4 regions of the Streptomyces sp. NA04227 genome follow, and region 2 is predicted to be linked to each of the others. Evidence: riboswitches for the same ligand, from Rfam matches in the RefSeq annotation. Region 2 holds a riboswitch; each other region holds the start of a gene.
The links. A riboswitch is a leader RNA that binds a small molecule or an ion and turns the genes downstream of it on or off. The one in region 2 is predicted to bind cobalamin.

Region 1: linked by a shared signal. The riboswitch ahead of HUT18_RS04755 (cobalamin biosynthesis protein) and the one ahead of HUT18_RS10505 (ABC transporter substrate-binding protein) in region 2 are both predicted to bind cobalamin.
Region 3: linked by a shared signal. The riboswitch ahead of metE (5-methyltetrahydropteroyltriglutamate--homocysteine S-methyltransferase) and the one ahead of HUT18_RS10505 (ABC transporter substrate-binding protein) in region 2 are both predicted to bind cobalamin.
Region 4: linked by a shared signal. The riboswitch ahead of cobN (cobaltochelatase subunit CobN) and the one ahead of HUT18_RS10505 (ABC transporter substrate-binding protein) in region 2 are both predicted to bind cobalamin.

The regions. Positions count from the first base shown of each region.
Region 1 covers NZ_CP054918.1:1,158,794-1,163,535, reverse strand. The annotation lists gene HUT18_RS04765 (putative cobaltochelatase) at 1-160, opposite strand, end outside; gene HUT18_RS04760 (cobyric acid synthase) at 273-1,826, opposite strand; gene HUT18_RS04755 (cobalamin biosynthesis protein) at 1,823-2,767, opposite strand; cobalamin riboswitch at 2,951-3,107, opposite strand; gene HUT18_RS04750 (hypothetical protein) at 3,356-3,577, opposite strand; gene HUT18_RS04745 (inorganic phosphate transporter) at 3,588-4,742, opposite strand, start outside.
Region 2 covers NZ_CP054918.1:2,493,608-2,498,349, reverse strand. The annotation lists gene clpS (ATP-dependent Clp protease adapter ClpS) at 1-80, shown strand, start outside; gene HUT18_RS10520 (DUF2017 domain-containing protein) at 99-746, shown strand; gene HUT18_RS10515 (amino acid permease) at 1,257-2,723, shown strand; gene HUT18_RS10510 (Mov34/MPN/PAD-1 family protein) at 2,808-3,230, shown strand; cobalamin riboswitch at 3,269-3,388, shown strand; gene HUT18_RS10505 (ABC transporter substrate-binding protein) at 3,424-4,410, shown strand; gene HUT18_RS10500 (iron ABC transporter permease) at 4,638-4,742, shown strand, end outside.
Region 3 covers NZ_CP054918.1:2,176,261-2,181,002, reverse strand. The annotation lists gene HUT18_RS09030 (hypothetical protein) at 1-965, opposite strand, end outside; gene metE (5-methyltetrahydropteroyltriglutamate--homocysteine S-methyltransferase) at 1,236-3,560, opposite strand; cobalamin riboswitch at 3,730-3,950, opposite strand; gene HUT18_RS09020 (cation-translocating P-type ATPase) at 4,050-4,742, opposite strand, start outside.
Region 4 covers NZ_CP054918.1:5,747,067-5,751,808, forward strand. The annotation lists gene cobN (cobaltochelatase subunit CobN) at 1-2,512, opposite strand, end outside; cobalamin riboswitch at 2,545-2,673, opposite strand; partial or broken gene HUT18_RS24530 (cobalamin biosynthesis protein CobG) at 3,020-4,348, shown strand; gene HUT18_RS24535 (precorrin-8X methylmutase) at 4,634-4,742, shown strand, end outside.

The sequences.
Region 1 (4,742 bases), 1.3 Mb from region 2:
TCAGTGCCGAAAGGGCCCGTACCGCGGTGGACTTGGCGGTGCCCTTCTCGCCGCGTACCAGCACGCCGCCGACCGCCGGGGACACGGCGTTCAGCAGCAGCGCGAGCCGCAGGTCGTCCTGGCCCACCAGTGCGGTGAACGGATAGGGGGTGCTGCTCACTGCTCGCCCTCCAGATGGCCTTCGGGGATACGGGGTTGGGCTGGGGATGTGCCAGGGATCGTCCGCGGACGGCGTGCGGGGCCCGGGGTGCGGGCCCGCTCCTCGCCGGTGGTCATGGCGCCCCCGGTGGCACGAAGGGCAGGCCGGGCGGTGGGCCGGACTCGATCAGGCGCCACAGGGCGTCGGTGTCGGCGTGCTCCTCGATCAAGTCGCCGAGCCGGTCGAGCTGTTGCTCGCGCAGCGCGGCGAACGAGGTGTCCGGCGCGGGCACGAAGCGGCGGCCCGCGGCGGCGGCGACCACCCGCAGGAAGGCGCGCCTGAAGCCGTCGGTCTCCAGCGAGCCGTGCCAGTGCGTGCCCCAGACGGCGCCCGAGCGACAGCCGTCCAGGAAGGGCTCGCCGCCGTTCACCTCGGCGACGCCGTGGTGGATCTCGTAGCCCTCGACCGGCTGGCCCAGCGCCTTGCCGCTCGGCCGGGCCAGGGTCTTCTCGCGCGCGAACCGCACCCGCACCGGCAGCAGTCCGAGTCCCTCGACGGAGCCCGCCCGGGACTCCACCTCGTCCTCGATGTGCTCGCCGAGCAACTGGAAGCCGCCGCAGATGCCGAGCACCGGACGGTCCTCGGCCGCGCGGCGCGCCAGCGCGTCGGCGAGCCCGCGCTCGCGCAGCCAGCGCAGCGCGCCCACGGTGCCGCGGGTGCCGGGCACGATGACCAGATCGGCGTCGGCGAGGTCCGCGGGACGGTCCACGAACCGCACCACGACGCCCGGTTCGGCGGCCAGCGCGTCCACATCGGTGAAGTTCGACATCAGCGGTACGGCGCAGACGGCGACCCGCAGCACGTCCTCGCCGTACGGCTCGGCCACCGAGGACTCGCGCACCGCCCCGCGCATCGAGACGTTGAGGCCGTCCTCCTCGTCGATGCCCAGCCCGTGCTGGAAGGGCAGTACGCCGTAGGTGGCGCGGCCGGTGAGCCCGCGCAGCATGTCCAGGCCCGGCGTGAGCAGCGAGACGTCGCCGCGGAACTTGTTGACCAGGTACCCGGCGAGCAGGGCCTGGTCCTCGGGCGCGAGCAGCGCCGTCGTACCGAAGAAGGAGGCGAACACCCCGCCCCGGTCGATGTCGCCGACCACCAGGACCGGCAGCCGGGCGGCGCGTGCGATGCCCATGTTGACGATGTCGGTACGGCGCAGGTTGATCTCCGCGGGGCTGCCCGCGCCCTCGCAGATCACCGCGTCGTGCGTGGCCCGCAGCTCTTCCAGGCAGCCCACGACGGTCTCCAGGAGCGCCTCGCGTCCGCCGCCGTGCAGGCCCGAGCCGAGCCGTGCGTCCTCGGTGCCGAAGAAGCCGCGCGCGCTCAGCTCGCCGACCGGCCTGCCCATCAGGACGACCTGGCTGGTGCGGTCGCCGCCCGGCTTGAGCAGGACCGGATTCATCAGCGCGCTCGGCTCGATACGGCAGGCCTGGGCCTGCATCGCCTGCGCCCGGCCGATCTCCGCACCCTCCCTGGTCACAAAGGAGTTGAGCGACATGTTCTGGCCCTTGAACGGCGCCACCTTCACCCCGCGGCGCACCAGCCAGCGGCAGATGCCCGCCGTCACCACACTCTTGCCGGCGTCCGAGGTCGTCCCCGCGACCAGCAGTCCGCCGCGTCCGGCCGTCGTCATCGCACACCCTTCCGGCGGCGCAGCAGTCCGGCCACCGCGCACACTCCGAACGCCAGCGCCGTCACACGGCGCGAGAGCCGTACCGCCCGCGCGATGTCGGCCGGTCGTACGTCCCGGCCCTCGCCGTTGAGTACCGGCCGGTGCTCGACCCGGCCCGCGTAGGACAGCGTGCCGCCGAGACGGACGCCGAGCGCGCCCGCGAACGAGGCTTCCACGGGGCCCGCGTTGGGGCTCGGATGCCGCTGGGCGTCCTCGCGCCAGGCCCGCAGTGCCGCGCGCGGATCGTCTCCGGCGCACACGGCGAGTACGGCGGTGAGCCGCGCACCGGGCGCTCCGGCGAGGTCGTCGAGGCGGGCGGAGGCCCAGCCGAACCGCAGGTGCCGGGGGGACTTGTGACCGACCATCGCGTCCAGCGTGTTCACCGCGCGGAAGCCGAGCAGTCCGGGGACCCCGGCCAGGGCGCCCCAGACCAGGGCGCCCACCACCGCGTCCGAGGTGTTCTCGGCCACCGATTCCACGACGGCGCGGGCCAGGCCCGCCTCGTCGAGTGCCTGTGGATCGCGCCCGCACAGATGGGGCAGCCGGGCGCGGGCGGCGCTCACGTCGCCCGACTCCAGGGCGTCGCCGATCGCCTGCGCCTCACGGGCCAGCGAGGTGCCGCCGACCACGGCCCAGGTGGCGGTGGCCGTCAACGCCACGGCGCCCACGGGGAAGTTGCGCACCGCGCGCGCGGCGAGCGCTCCGGCGCCCACGGCGCCCGAGACGCACAGGGCGGTGTAGAGCGCGCCCCAGCCCCGGTGATCGCGCCACAACCCGCGTTCCACGGCGGTCGCCGCACGCCCGAACACGGCGACCGGATGGCCTCGGCGAGGATCGCCGAACATCAGGTCGCCGAGGAGTCCGGCGGCGGCGCCGCAAGCGAAGTCTCGCTCGGCACCCATGAGTTCAGACCGCCGATCCGCCCGCGGAACGGTGCGTGGGGGTGCTGCCGGGAGCGCGGGGCACCGAGCGGCGCGTGTGCGCGGGCGCTCGGTCCTCGGCATGGCAGGGTTCGACAGGCGGGCAGCCCGGCATCGTCACATGTCCTCACTCAGGGTCCGCGCCCTGGTTCGACGGGACGACGGGGAGAGTCTCCTGGCTCCCGGATCCGCGGTGTCCCCGGCCTTCCAACCCCCTGCGGGGGGGCGTGACTTCCGGTGTGGGGACCGCTCCCCGGTGACAGTGGCGGGACCGCGCCGGATTCGCACCGGCTTCCTCTCTTCCGCCGTACATTTCGGCTCCGGCAGTCCACCACGCGCCGCCACACCCGTCAACTGGCCGCTGACCTGGGCGGGGAGAGTGTGCCGATCCCCACAGTCCGCCTCCGCGCGCCGTGCCGAGGGGCGTGCGCGTCGCCCTGCGGGGCGCGTTGAAGTGGGGGCATTGCACACGGATACGCCGGTGCGCCGCGGGACCCGTTCGAGGTTCCGCGGCGCACCGGCGTACCGGTCGTTCGACGGTCCGCCCACGCGGGCGTACCGGCGGGCGGGTCAGGCGACGATGAGCTGGATTCCGTAGCCGACGGCCCCCACGCAGAGCGCGAAGCAGACACAGGCTCCGGTGGTGGCGAGCGCGGCGGACTCGCTCTGCGCCACGGCGGCTTCGCGCCGGGCCAGCGAGACGATGCCGAGGGTGAACACGCCGACCAGGGCGACGGTCACCACCAGGCTGACTCCGAAGACGGAACCGAGAGCGGCCCAGTCGATGTCCATACGGGGCTCCTCAGGCGCGGGCGGGCTCGGCCTGCGCCGGGCTCGTGGAGTTGGCGGTACCGGCGGTACCGGTGGGCGGCGGCGCGACGGCGGCGACCGCGGTGGTCACGACTCCGGCGGGCTCCTCGGCGCCGTCGACGTCGTTGACGTTGTGGTGGTCGACCGGGCGGCGGCGGGACAGCAGCCAGATGGCGGCGGAGCCCGCGACCAGGAGGACGCCGGTCAGCACGGTGCCCCAGTCGCCCTGCTCGGTCAGCAGCTGTGCACCGGCGGCGACGAGACCTGCGGCCGGGAGGGTCAGACCCCAGGCGATGAACATCCGGGTCGCGGTCGACCAGCGGACCACGCCGCCCTTGCGGCCCAGGCCCGCGCCCATCACGGCGCCGGAGCAGGACTGCGTGGTGGACAGCGAGAAGCCCAGGTGCGAGGAGGCGAGGATGACCGTCGCGGCGCTGGTCTGGGCGGCGAAGCCCTGCGGCGGAGCGAGGTCGGTCAGGCCCTTGCCCATGGTGCGGATGATGCGCCAGCCGCCGAGGTAGGTGCCGAGCGCGATGGCGATACCCGCGGAGGTGATCACCCAGACCGGCGGGTTGGAGCCGGGGGACAGCACGCCGCCGGTGACGAGCGCGAGCGTGATGATGCCCATCGTCTTCTGCGCGTCGTTGGTGCCGTGGGCGAGCGAGACGAGTCCGGCCGAGGCGATCTGCCCGGCGCGGTAGCCCTTCGCGGTCGCCTTCTCGTCGGTCCTGGAGCCGAGCCGGTAGGTGAGCCGGGTCGCGAGCGCCGCGGCGATTCCGGCGACCAGCGGGGCGGCCACGGCGGGCAGCAGCACCTTGGTGACCACCGTCGAGCCGTTGACGGAGGACCAGCCGGCGGACATCACGGCGGCGCCGATGAGGCCACCGAACAGGGCGTGCGAGGAACTCGACGGCAGTCCCAGTAGCCAGGTCACGAGATTCCAGAGGATGGCGCCGACCAGTGCGGCGAAGATCACCTCGGTCTGGATGCCGCTCTCGTCGATCATCCCGCCGGAAATCGTCTTGGCGACCTCCACGGAGAGGAAGGCGCCCACGAGATTCAGTACGGCGGACATCGCCACCGCGGTCTTGGGCTTCAGTGCGCCGGTCGAGATGGTCGTCGCCATCGCGTTGGCTGTGTCGTGGAA
Region 2 (4,742 bases):
GCCGCGAGGAGATGGAGCGCGACGTGCAGGCGCTGCACGGATACGGTTTGTGGGCCACCCTCCAGCAGGACAGAAAGTAGACGGAGTCACTCGCCTCCATGTCAGGACACTTCGAATCGCTCCCCGACGGCGGGGCAGCCGTCGCGCTGGACGAGGTCGAGATCTCGATCATCCGCTCGCTGTCCGTCCAGCTCCTCGAACTCATCGGGCCCGGACCCGGCGAGGGCGAGGCCGCCGACCCGCTCGACGAACTCTTCGCCGAGGGCCCCAGCGAGCCGCCCGCCGACCCCGTACTCAAACGCCTCTTCCCCGACGCCTACAGCGGCCCCGAGGGCTCGGCCGACGAGACGGGCCCGGCCGTCACCGCCGCCGACGAGGAGGAGCGCCGCGGTCGCTCCGCCGAGTTCCGCCGCTTCACCGAGAACGATCTGCGCGCGCGCAAACGCGAGGACGCCCTCGCGGTGATCCGGAGCCTGGACTCGCTCAGCCTGTCCCGCGAGGGCGCCGAACCCGGTGACGCCGACCGCGAGGTCCCGCTGGAGCTCCTGCCCGAGCAGTCCCAGCAGTGGCTCCGTACGCTCAACGACCTGCGCCTCGCCATCGGCTCCCGGCTCGACATCGTCGACGAGGAGGACGCCGACCTCCTGTACCGGCTGCCCGACACCGACCCGCGCAAGCCGATGGTGCTGGCCTACCTCTGGCTCGGCGACCTCCAGGAGACCTTGGTCGGCACGCTGCTGCCCTGACGGTCGGCCGGGGGACTCCTGGGGACTCCCGGGGCTCTCGCTGCCGGGCACCGGTTTGGCCGGAAGTCCCCGGTTCGTCGCGCGCCGCAGGGGAAGGCGCCTCGCGTGCCACCGGACCGCCGATCGCGTCCGGGCCGCCCGCCTCCGGGCGGCCCATGTCCGGACTGTCCGTGTCCGGGGTGTCCGTCCCGTCCATCGTGTCCGGAATGTGTTCGCTCAGCGGACGCTCAAGTCCGGATAACGATCGTGTCACTCATGCGCATACTTTGCGGCGATCGGGCGCGCCTGTCCCTTTCGTACTGTGACGCGCGCCACATGCGGCTCTTCAAGCGCCCGCAACACTCGTGATACATCTTCACGACCGCCGACGGGACGCCACCCCTGTTCCGCCGCCGGCACTCCGACCGGCCGACCGCCGGTGGCACTCCATCAGTATCCGGGGGGATCGGGATCCGATTCCGTGGCCTTGACTCGGCGCGGATCGGGCAATGGAGAAAGGCGCTCGAAACGATGACCTCAGCGCGGGTCGACAAACAGCACGACGGCACGGCAGCCGCCGGAGCACCCCACGCCCCGGACGGCGAGGGCTACCAGCGCGGGCTCGGAGCCCGGCAGATCCAGATGATCGCGATCGGCGGTGCCATCGGCACCGGCCTGTTCCTCGGCGCGGGCAAGGCCATCTCGAAGGCCGGCCCCAGCCTGATCCTCGCGTACGCCATCGCGGGCCTGGTGATCTTCTTCATCATGCGCGCCCTGGGCGAACTCCTCATGTACCGCCCGGTGTCCGGCTCCTTCGCGGACTACGCGCGTGAATTCGTCGGCCCCTTCGCGGGCTATGTCACCGGCTGGACGTACTGGCTCTTCTGGGTCGTCACCGGTATCACCGAGGTCACCGCGGCGGCCGAGTACATGACGTACTGGTTCGACATCCCGCAATGGGTCTCGGCACTGATCTTCACCCTCATCCTCTACGGCGCCAACCTCATCTCCGTGAAGCTCTTCGGTGAGCTGGAGTTCTGGTTCTCGATGGTCAAGGTCACCGCGATCATCGGCATGATCCTCATCTGCGCCGGCATCCTCACCATCGGCTTCTCCGACGCCGGGGACAGCGCGAGCATGAGCCTGCTGTGGTCCGAGGGCGGGTTCTTCCCCAAGGGCCTCGGCGGCACCCTGATGACCCTGCAGATCGTGATGTTCGCCTTCCTCGCCGTCGAACTGGTCGGCGTCACCGCGGGCGAGTCCAAGGACCCGAAGAAGACCCTGCCCAAGGCGATCAACACCGTGCCGTGGCGCATCGCCGTCTTCTACCTCGGCGCCCTGATCATGATCCTCTCGGTCGTGCCGTGGACCCACTTCCAGCCGGGCGTCTCACCGTTCGTGGCCGCCTTCGACAAGATGGGCCTCGCCGCGGGCGCGGGCATCGTGAACTTCGTGGTCCTCACGGCCGCGCTCTCCTCCTGCAACTCCGGTATGTACTCCACCGGCCGGATGCTGCGCGGCCTCGCGCTCAACGGCCAGGGCCCGAAGCTGTTCACGCGCCTGACCAAGGCCGGCACCCCGCTGATCGGCACCACCTTCTCGGCGGCCCTGATGATGGTCGGCGTCTGGATCAACTACCAGTGGCCCGGCAAGGCCTTCGACTACGTCGTCTCCTTCGCCACCATCTCCGGTATGTGGGCCTGGATCATGATCCTGATCTGCCAGCTCCGCTACCGCGCCAAGGCCGACCGCGGCGAACTGCCCGCCTCCGAGTTCCGGGCGCCGGGCGCCCCGTGGACCAGCTGGTTCGCGCTGGCCTTCATCGCGATGGTCATCGTGATGATGGGCATCGACAAGGACTCGCGCATCTCGCTGTACTGCGCGCCGATCTGGGGCGCGATCATGCTCCTGTCGTACCTGGTCCTGCGCTCCCGCAACCCGCAGGGCACCGCCTTCCAGCGGACCGCCCAGAAGGCCGAGGCCGGCTCCCGCGACTGAGGTTCCGCCTCACCCGTTCCAGCATGTGGGCCACCCCGTATCGACCATCGATACGGGGTGGCCCACCCGCATATTCTGGGCGGCATGCTGACCCTCACCCAGGCCCTGTACGACCAGATCGTGGAACACGCCCGCAAGGACCACCCCGACGAGGCCTGCGGCGTCGTCGCCGGACCGGAGGGCACCGGCCGCCCCGAGCGCTTCGTACCCATGCTCAACGCCGCCCGCTCGCCCACCTTCTACGAGTTCGACTCCGGCGACCTGCTCAAGCTCTACCGCGAGATGGACGACCGGGACGAAGAGCCCGTGATCATCTACCACTCGCACACCTCGACCGAGGCCTACCCCTCCCGTACCGACATCTCGTACGCGAACGAGCCCGGCGCCCACTACGTCCTGGTCTCCACCGCCGACACCGACGGCCTCGGCGACTTCCAGTTCCGCTCCTTCCGGATCGTCGAGGGCGAGATCACCGAGGAAGAGGTGAAGGTCGTCACCGCGTACTGAAGAGGGGAGCGCCGGGGGCACGCCGAGGGGTGGCGGGCATACTGAGCAGCGACCCAGGGCGGCAGGCCCAGGAAGCCGGTGCGAGTCCGGCACGGTCCCGCCACTGTGACCCCGCCCCGCGGGGAAGCCAGGAACTGACCTGCCGCCTTCTTCCACTTACGCAGGGGACGCGGATCCCCTGGAGGAGGCCCCCATGGCCCGGCGCCCGCGCGCCCTCGCGCTCACCGCTGCCCTTCTGCTCCCCGCCGCACTCGGCGGCTGCTCCGACTCCGGCTCCGGGGACGGCGACGACCGGGCCCGGCAGCCCGGCTTCCCGTACACCGTCACCAACTGCGGCGTACGCACCACCTTCGAGGCGCCCCCCGAGCGGGCCGTCACCATGAACCAGCACGTCACCGAGATCATGCTGGCCCTCGGCCTGGAGAAGTCGATGGCGGGCACCGCCTACCTCGACGACAAGATCGCGCCCGCCTACCGCGCCGCGTACAAGAAGGTCCCGGTACTCGCCAAGGAGTACCCCGGCAAGGAGCAACTCCTCGCCGCCGACCCCGACTTCGTCTACGGCGGCTACGCCAGCGCCTTCGCCGCCAAGGACGGCCGGGCCCGCGACGACCTGCAGAAGTCCGGCATCGACACCCGCCTCAACACCGAGAACTGCACCAACGGCGCGGCCGGACTGGACGACCTGTACCGCGAAGTCGACGAGGTCGCCCGCACCTTCGGCGTCCCGGACCGGGCCAAGCGCTGGACCGAGCGGGCCCGCGCCACCGTCGCCGCCGCCGCGAAACACACCAAGGACACCCGCCCCGTCTCCGTCTTCGTCTACGACAGCGGCGACAAGACCGCCTTCACCGCGGGCGGCAAGGGCATCGGCAACGAGATCATCACCCGCGCCGGGGGCCGCAACGTCTTCGCCGACCTCGACAAGTCCTTCGGCGACGCCTCCTGGGAACAGGTCGTGGAACGGCGCCCCGAGACGATCGTCATCTACGACTACGGCTCGGTGAGCGTCGAACAGAAGAAGAAGCGCCTCCTGAACGACCCCGCCCTCAAGGACGTCCCGGCGATCAAGAACAAGCGCTTCGCCGTCATGCCCCTGTCGGACACCGTCCTCGGCGTCCGCGCCCCCGACGCCATCGCCCGCCTCGCCGCACAGCTCCACCCGGCGAACGGGCGATGAGCGTGGCGTCCGACGGGGGGCGCGGTACGGGGGATGCGGTGACGGGTCTTGCGGGCGGTACATGGGACCAAGCGTCCGGCCGGGAGCACCACACGGCGAACTCGGCGCCCGGCAAAGCCACTTCACCGGCGGGTGGCAAGCCCGGTCCACCACCGCCCGGCAAGTCCACCCGCCGGAGACCCGCGGGCCCCACCCCCGGCCCCCTCCGCTACACCCTCGTCCTCACCCTGCTCACCGCCGCGCTGGCCGCCGCGATCCTCGCCGCCCTCGCCCTCGGCTCCGTGCACATACCGACCGGCGAGGTCCTGGGCGCCCTCGCCCCCGGCGCCGAA
Region 3 (4,742 bases), 320 kb from region 2:
TCGGCGCGTACCCGGCCGAGCACGTCGAAGAGCAGATGGAGCGCGTCCCGTACGGTCACGGGTGCTCCGGACGACGTCAACTCGCCGAGCCGCGTACGCCATTGGGCGACGAGGTCCGGTTCCACGTCCTCGACGCGGCACAGGTGCTGGTCCAACCCCGCGTAGGCGGCACGTAGTTCCGCATCCAGGTGTGCCGACAGCGGATCGTCGAGTACGGCGAGCAGCCGCGCCCGCTCGGCCTCGACAGCGGCCTCGTCGTCCGCCGGCCCGTCCGCCCTGCCGCCGCCCCGCTCGGCCCTCGCCGCCAAGAGCACTTCCGCACGGGCGAGTTCCTCGGCCTCGGCGAACAGCGCGGCGGCGCGTTTGGTGCAGCCCAGTTGCTCGGCGATCTCCTTGCACAGGCGGTACGGGGAGAGCGGAGAGTCCGGCCGCAGGGTCAGCAGCAGGGCCGAGGGTTCCGGGAAGTCGAGCAACAGGAGGGCGGGCAGGTCCGCTTCGGGGATTCCGAAATGGGTGGCGCAGCGGGAGGCGGCCTCGGTCCAGGCGAGGTGGTGCTCGCGCGGGGTGAACGGCGCCGCCGTGTAGGAGTGTCCGTCGATCCGCGTACCGGGCTCGGAGTGGCGGCTCACGGACATGACCAGTTCCCCGGCCAGTTCGGCGTAGCCGCCGCCGAGCGGGAACACCCTGAGGTCGTGCATCTGTGCCACGTCGCGCAGGAAGCGGCCGGACATCGAAGTGAAGGTGGTGATCGGCGACTTGGCGGTGGCGGGTTCGGGGCAGAGCACGGCGACCAGATGCCCGGTGACGTCGTGGATGCTCGTCCACTCACGGGTGAGTTCGCGTTGCAGGGGCGCCGCGTCGGCACCGCGCGCGAGGACCACGAGCAGTGAACTGAACCCGGCTTCCCTTGCGGCCCTGACCACATGGGGCAGAAAGGCGGCTGCCGAGACCGGGGCCGACCACATGAGCCCTCCGCATCCTCCGCGGCCCGGGAACCTCGGCGACCCCGGGGACCCTGCACGTCGAAAGCCGCGGGAATCCTCGTCCTCGACGCTACACGGCGACCGGGTGGACCGAGCGGTGAACGCGGCCGTGGCGCTGCGGAGTTCAGCGTGCGCGGGGAGCTCTTGGCGGGGCGGGGCGGGGCCTGGCGGGAGCGGGCCGTAGTCCCGCCGCGCGGCCCGGCGGCGACGGCCTGTGCAGGAGGTGAGCCCACCCCCTGCACAGGCCGGACGTCAGCCCCCGGCCGTGCGCAGGGCTTCGCGCAGAGTCCGGGCCGCGGCGGTGAGTTCGTGCAGGGCGGCACGGGTCTCGGGCCAGCCGCGGGTCTTCAGGCCGCAGTCCGGATTGACCCACAGGCGCTCGGCCGGGATCGCCTCAAGTCCCTTGCGCAGCAGGGCCGTTACTTCCTCCTCGTCGGGCACGCGCGGGGAGTGGATGTCGTAGACGCCGGGGCCGACCTCGCGCGGGTAGTCCGCCTTGGCGAGTTCGCGGGCGACCTGCATGTGGGAGCGGGCGGCCTCCAGGCTGATGACGTCCGCGTCCAGCGCGTCGATGGCGGCGAGGATGTCGCCGAACTCCGCGTAGCACATATGGGTGTGGATCTGGGTGTCCGGCCGTACGCCGCCGGTGGTCAGCCGGAAGGCCTCGGTGGCCCAGGCGAGGTACTCCGGGTGCCGGGCGGCGCGCAGCGGCAGTGTCTCGCGCAGCGCGGGCTCGTCCACCTGGATCACCGAAGTGCCCGCAATTTCAAGGTCGTTGACCTCGTCGCGCAGGGCGAGCGCGACCTGCCGCGCGGTCTCACCGAGGGGCTGGTCGTCACGGACGAAGGACCAGGCGAGCATGGTGACCGGCCCGGTCAGCATGCCCTTGACCGGACGGGCGGTGAGCGACTGGGCGTACTCGGCCCAGCGCACCGTCATGGGCTCGGGGCGGGAGATGTCGCCCGCCAGGACGGGCGGGCGGACGTAGCGGGTGCCGTAGGACTGGACCCAGCCGTGCCGGGTGGCGAGGTAGCCGGTGAGCCGCTCGGCGAAGTACTGCACCATGTCGTTGCGTTCGGGCTCGCCGTGCACCAGGACGTCCAGGCCCGCCTTCTCCTGGAAGGCCACGACCTCGCGGATCTCGGCGGCGATGCGCTCCTCGTACGCCGCCGTGTCGATCCGGCCCGTACGCAAGTCCGCCCGCGCGGTGCGCAGTTCACCGGTCTGCGGGAAGGAACCGATGGTCGTGGTCGGCAGCAGGGGCAGGCCGAGACGTTCGCGCTGGGCCGCGGCCCGCCGGGCGTACGGCTGGGAGCGGCGGGCGTCGGCGTCGGTGACCGCGGCGGCCCGGGCGCGTACGGCGGGGTCGTGGGTGACCGGGGACTGCGCCCGGGAGGCGAGGGCGGCGCGGTTGGCGGAGAGTTCCGCGGTGAGCGAGCCGGTGCCATGGGTGAGGCCATTGGCCAGGGCGACGACCTCGGCGCTCTTCTGGCGGGCGAAGGCCAGCCAGCGCAGGATCTGCGGATCGATGTCGCGTTCGACGGCCGCGTCGAGCGGGACGTGCAGCAGCGAGCAGGAGGCGGCGACATCCACATGGTCGGCCAGACCGAGCAAAGTGCCCAGTGTGGCAAGGGACTTGGACAGGTCGTTGATCCAGATGTTGCGGCCGTTCACGACACCGGCGACCAGCCGCTTGCCGGGCAGCCCGCCCACCGCGGCGAGGTCGTCGAGGTTGGCGGCGGCGGCCTCGGTGAAGTCCAGGGCGAGACCGTCGACCGGTGCCTTCGCCAGCACCGGCAGGGCCGCGCCCAGGCGGTCGAAGTAGGAGGCGACGAGCAGCTGGGGACGGTCGGTGAGGGTGCCCAGTTCACGGTAGGCGCGCCCGGCGGCGTTCAGTTCGGCCGGGCTCCGGTCCTGCGCCAGGGCGGGCTCGTCCAGTTGCACCCACCGCGCACCGGCCGCGCGCAGGTCGGCCAGGACCTCGGCGTACACGGGCAGCAGGCGGTCCAGGAGCGTGAGCGGGTCGAAGTCCTCGGCCACGCCGGGTGCGGGCTTGGCGAGCAGCAGATAGGTGACCGGGCCGACCAGGACCGGGCGGGCGGTGTGGCCCAGTTCCAGGGCCTCGGTCAGCTCCGCCACCTGCTTGCGGGAGTCGGTGCGAAAGCGGGTGTCCGGGCCCAGCTCCGGGACCAGATAGTGGTAGTTGGTGTCGAACCACTTGGTCATCTCCAGCGGTGCGACCCGCTGGGTGCCTCGCGCCATGGCGAAGTACCCGTCCAGTGCGTCCGCGTCGAGGGCCTCACGGTGCCGCTCGGGGATCGCGCCCACCATGACGGTGGTGTCCAGGACATGGTCGTAGTACGAGAAGTCGCCGGTCGGTACCTCGTCGATACCGGCCTCGGTCAGTTGCCGCCAGTTGGTGCGGCGCAGCTCGGCCGCGGTCGCCCGGAGGGCGTCGGCGCCGACGCGGCCCTTCCAGTAGCCCTCGATGGCCTTCTTCAGGTCCCGGTTGCCACCCTGGCGGGGGTAGCCGTACACGGTGGCGCGTGCCGCCGCGGCTGCGGACTTGGCTGTCACGGAGATCTCCTTCGCGAGACGAATCCCTGAGATCCCGGAGAACGGGACGAGAGCGCGAAGGGAGCAACAGACCGGACGGCCGGGACCCGCGCGGCGATAGCACGGTCGCTGTGTCCGATGTGTGCGCCGACCCGCCCTCGAGGTCACCGGGATGTCCGCGCACGGAAGGTTCCGCACGCGGGCAGTTGGCAGGTCTTCGGACTCACGGGCACGTCTCGCGGACACGAGACACCTACTGGCCGTCGCTTCCCAGGCCCTCCATGGACCCAGTGCGTATGACGGCGGTCGTTCCTGTTCACCGCTGCGGGGCAGTCCCGGATTCCCACCGGGTTCCCTCTTGCGACGCATCCCGTCTGGCGGACGGGGCGAACCTACTGCACCGGTCAGCCTAGAGGGGGTCCGGGCGCGGCGCAGGGGCGGGGCACCCAGCAGGGGCCGGTGACCTGCTCCGTAGCAGGTCACCGGCCCCGTGCGGAGGCGGGCAGCGGCTCAGCGCACCGGCTGGAAGCCCCGCAGGCGCAGGCTGTTGCCGACGACGAAGACGGAGGAGAAGGCCATCGCGGCCCCGGCGAGCATGGGGTTGAGGAGTCCGGCGGCGGCGAGCGGAAGCGCCGCGACGTTGTAGGCGAAGGCCCAGAAGAGGTTGCTCTGGATGGTGCCGAGGGTGCGCCGGGCGAGCCGGATGGCGTCGGCGGCGGCGCGCAGGTCGCCCCGTACCAGGGTGAGGTCGCCCGCCTCGATGGCCGCGTCGGTGCCGGTGCCCATGGCCAGGCCGAGGTCGGCCTGGGCGAGCGCGGCGGCGTCGTTGACCCCGTCGCCGACCATGGCGACGCTGCGGCCTTCGGCCTGGAGCCGCTTGACCACGTCGACCTTGTCCTGCGGCAGCACCTCGGCGATGACCTCCTCGATGCCGACCTCGGCGGCGACCGACTCGGCGACCGCCCGGTTGTCGCCGGTGAGCAGGATCGGGGTCAGCCCGAGGGCACGCAGGCGCCGGATGGCCTCGGGGCTCGACTCCTTGACGGCGTCGGCGACTTCGAGCACGGCACGGGCCTCGCCGTCCCAGGCGACCGCGATCGCGGAACGGCCCGCCTTTTCGGCACGCCGCTTCAACTCATTTAGTTCGGCGGGCAGTTCCATCGCCCACTCCACCAACAGGCCTTCGCGGCCCACGAGTACGGC
Region 4 (4,742 bases), 3.3 Mb from region 2:
AGGCGAGGCGGGAGGGGACGGCCTTGGGGTCGACGGAGTAGAAGTTGCGGCCGGTCGGCAGGACGTTGACCAGGCCGCGCAGCGGGGAGCCCGAGGGGCCCGCGGGGACGAAGCCGCCGCCGAGCGCGTGGACTGCGTGGTCGAGTTCGTCGGTGGTCGCGGCCAGGCGCGGGACGACCTCGCGAGCGGCGAACTCCAGAATGGCGGCGACCTGTTCGCCCTGTCCGGAGGAGACCCGCGTGACGGCGGCGGGGTCCCAGTCGGCGTCGTCCATGGCCTGGACCAGGGCGCGCGCCTTGGCCTCGGCCTCGTCGGCGGTGGTGCGGGTGGCGGCGGATTCGTCCAGGCCGAGCGCCTCGCGCAGTCCGGGCAGGGCGGTGGTGCCGCCCCAGATCTGGCGGGCGCGCAGTACGGCGAGGACCAGGTTGACGCGGTCGGCGCCCGCGGGCGGGGCGCCGAGGACGTGGAGTCCGTCGCGGATCTGGGCGTCCTTGACCTCGCACAGCCAGCCGTCGACGTGCAGCAGGAAGTCGTCGAAGCCGTCGTCGTCGGGACGGTCCGCGAGGCCCAGGTCGTGGTCGAGCTTCGCGGCCTGGATGAGGGTCCAGATCTGGGCGCGGATGGCGGGCAGCTTGGCCGGGTCCATCGAGCTGATCTGGGCGTACTCGTCGAGGAGTTGCTCCAGGCGTGCGATGTCTCCGTAGGAGTCGGCGCGGGCCATCGGCGGGACCAGGTGGTCGATGAGGGTGGCGTGCACGCGGCGCTTGGCCTGGGTGCCCTCGCCCGGGTCGTTGACCAGGAACGGGTAGATCAGGGGCAGGTCGCCGAGTGCGGCGTCGGGGGCGCAGGCCGAGGACAGGCCCGCGTTCTTGCCGGGCAGCCACTCCAGGTTGCCGTGCTTGCCGAGGTGGATCATCGCGTGCGCGCCGAAGCCGCCCGCCTCGGGGTCGCTGGCCATCCAGCGGTAGGCGGCCAAGTAGTGGTGGCTGGGCGGCAGATCGGGGTCGTGGTAGATCGCGATCGGGTTCTCGCCGAAGCCGCGCGGGGGCTGGATGACGATCAGCAGATTGCCGCGGCGCAGCGCGGCGAGCACGATGTCGCCCTCCGGGTTGCGGCTGCGGTCGACGAACATCTCGCCGGGCGGCGGGCCCCAGTGCTGCTCGACCGCGGTACGCAGTTCCTCGGGCAGCGTCGCGTACCAGCGCTTGTAGTCGGCCGCCGGGATCCGGACGGGGTTACGGGCCAGCTGCTCCTCGGTGAGCCAGTCCTGGTCGTGGCCGCCCGCCTCGATGAGCGCGCGGATCAGCTCGTCGCCGTCGCCGGAGACCAGGCCGGGGATCTCCTCCTCGGGACCGAAGTCGTAGCCCTCGGCGCGCAGGCGGCGCAGCAGGGCCACGGCACTGGCGGGGGTGTCCAGACCGACCGCGTTGCCGATACGGGAGTGCTTGGTCGGGTACGCCGAGAGCACCAGGGCGAGACGCTTCTCGGCGGCGGGGACGTACCGAAGTCGCGCGTGGCGTACGGCGATTCCGGCGACGCGGGCCGCGCGCTCGGCGTCGGGTACGTACGCCGGGAGGCCGTCCTCGTCGATCTCCTTGAAGGAGAACGGGACGGTGATCAGGCGGCCGTCGAACTCGGGCACCGCGATCTGGCTGGCCGCGTCCAGCGGCGAGACGCCCTCGTCGTTCTCCTCCCAGTCGCCGCGCGAGCCGGTCAGGCACAGGGCCTGGAGGATCGGGACGTCCAGGGCGGTGAGCGCGCCCGCGTCCCAGGACTCGTCGTCGCCGCCCGCGGAGGCGGCCGCCGGCTTGGTGCCGCCCGCGGCGAGGACGGTGGTGACGATGGCGTCGGCCGCGCCGAGGGCCTCGATCAGCTCGGCCTCGGGGGCGCGCAGCGAGGCCACGTACAGCGGCAGCGCCCGGGCGCCCGCGTCCTCGACGGCGGCGCACAGCGCCTCCACGAAGGCGGTGTTGCCGCTCATGTGGTGGGCGCGGTAGTAGAGCACCGCGACGGTGGGCACGTCGTGGTCGGTGGGGGCGGTGATGCGGGCCGTGCGCTCCAGCGGCCCCCAGGTGGGCGCGGGCGCGGGCGCGTCGAAGCCGTGGCCGGTGAGCAGCACGGTGTCGGAGAGGAAGCGGGCGAGCTGCTCCAGGTTGGCCGGGCCGCCGTGCGCGAGGTAGGCGTGCGCCTCGGCGGCGATGCCGACCGGCACCGTGGAGGCGGCCATCAGCTGGGCGTCGGGGGCCTGTTCACCGGTGAGGACGATCACCGGGCGGCCGTCGGCGAGCAGCAGGTCGAGGCCTTCCTGCCAGGCGCGGATGCCTCCGAGGAGGCGTACGACGACGAGGTCCGCGCCGTCCAGGAGCGCGGGCAGTTCGTCGAGGGCGAGCCGGGAAGGGTTGGCGAAGCGGTAGGCCACCGGGCCGTTCGCCGCGCGGGCACTGAGCAGATCGGTGTCGGAGGTCGACAGGAGCAGGATCTCGCGGGGCTGAGCCTCGGGCGCGTGCGGCATGGGGGCGTTGGCCTTCCTCGGGGTGTCCACGCCCCGGGCAGTTGTCGGACGGCTGAGAGTTCCTGACTCACCCGGGGACCGGGCTCACAGTGGCGGGACCGTGCCGGATTCGCACCGGCTTCCTCACAGGACGGGGCCTGGCCGTCGACGGACCAGTTGGCCCGCCGCAGGAATAGTAAGTGCAGGAGGGGGTGCTTGTCGGCGGGGCGTTCGTCACCTTTGGTGCTGACGGAGGTGCTTGCGGAGGGGCTTTCGGGCGGGCTTGCGCGCAGGCTTGTGGAACGGGCGGGTCCGCCGGGGTCGTGCGCCGTTGGCGCCGGTGCGTGCGCGGGCATGGGGGCGGGGGCGTGCGCGGGCAGGGGATGGGGTGCGTGCGCGGGCACGGGATGGGGTGCGTGCGCGGCGCGGGCGCGGCGGCCGTGACGGTGCCGGAGACAGTGACAGCCGGTGGCGGGAACGGGGCGCAGATCACTGTTCGCGCCGGTGGCGGGGCCGCAGGCCGTGGGTATGCTCGCCGCCATGCCGCCCCACTCGACTCCCTCCGAGGTCGCGGGCCGGGCTCCCTCCCGCGAACGGGGCGACGCCTGCCCCGGCGCACTTCGACTGCACCGCGCCGACGACGGCTTTCTGGCCCGACTCCGGCTGCCCGGGGGCCTGTTGACGTCCCGTCAGGCCGAGACCCTCGCCGACGCGGCGGAGCGGCTCGCCGACGGGCGGCTGAGCATCACCTCGCGCGGCAACGTCGAACTGCGCGGCCTCGGCGAGACCTGCGGCGGCGAACTCGCCGCACTGCTGCACGAGGCGGACCTGCTCCCCTCCGAGCGGCACGAACGCGTACGCAACATCGTGGCCTCACCGGCCGCCGGACTCGACCAAACCGGCTTCGCCCACGTCCAGTTGTGGGCCCGTGAGCTGGACGGCCTGCTGTGCGCCGAGCAGTGGACGACCGCCCTCTCGGGCCGCTTCCTGTTCGCCCTGGACGACGGCCGGGGCGATGTCGCGACCCTCGGCGGCGATGTGACCTTGCTCGCAGCTCCGGCGGGCGAGGCGGTCGTACGTCTCGGCCGCTCGGTGCGCCGGATCGCCGCGGCACACGCACCACGCGCCGCCCTCGCCGCCGCCCGCGCCTTCCTCACCACCGCCGAGAAGGCGGGCAACGGCGCTTGGCGGGTACGGGACTTGCCGGAGGGCCCCGAGGCCGACCGGGAACTCGACCGCCAACTCACTAGATTCCTTGGCGAATCGGGCATTACGGAGAGCGTGGGGAGCACGGAAGGTACGGATAGCACGGAGAGTGCGGAGAATGCTGCGGGGCGCCTTTCGGGGAGGATGGATCGGGCCTCGGGCGCTCCGGCGCAGGCTGCTCGACATCCGGATCTGGAAGTCCGACCCGGCCACGACCCGCGCCCCTCCCCCGGCCTTCTCCGCGCCCCCGACGGCACCCGGACCGTGGTGGTCACGGCGAAGCTCGGCCGCCTCGACGTCGCGCAGTGGCGTGCGCTGCTGCCCGCCCCGGCCGACGAGATCCGGCTCACCCCGTGGCGCGGCCTGCTGCTACCCGGCTTCACCAGCCGCGCCGCCGCCGAGGAACGCCTCGACGCCCTGGACCGCGCGGGACTGGTCACCTCGGCCGCCTCCCCCTGGCTGCCGGTCGGCGCCTGCACCGGCCGCCCGGGCTGCGCGAAGTCCCGCGCCGACGTACGCGCCGAGGCCCTGCCCGCCCCCGGCCCGGGCCTGCCGGTGTACTGGTCCGGCTGCGAACGCCGCTGCGGCCACCCACAGGGCGACTGGGTCGACGTACTCGCGGAGGGCGACGGCCGGTACACGGTGACCGTACGGCGTGCCGGAGCCTCAACTGCCCTGGAGACACAGGGGAGTTCGCAGCAGGCGTCAGCGAGCACGCCCGCGCGGTTCGGGGCTCCGGCGTACGAGGCTCCCGGGGCGGTCGGTGGGACCGCGAACGGCACGAAACCGGAGGACCGTCCACGAGACGACGGCGCACGTGACAACGGCGTACTAGATGTCGACGTACGAGACGACGACCTACGGAAAGCAGTGGCCGCCGCCCGTCATGGCGGTGGAGCAGGGATCACGCCCCGTACGGGGCATCGGGATGAGCGAATGAGCGAGAGCACAGTGTTCGACTACGAGAAGGACGGCGCGGAGATCTACCGCCAGTCCTTTGCCACCATCCGGGCCGAGGCCGACCTCGCCGCACTGCCTGCCGATG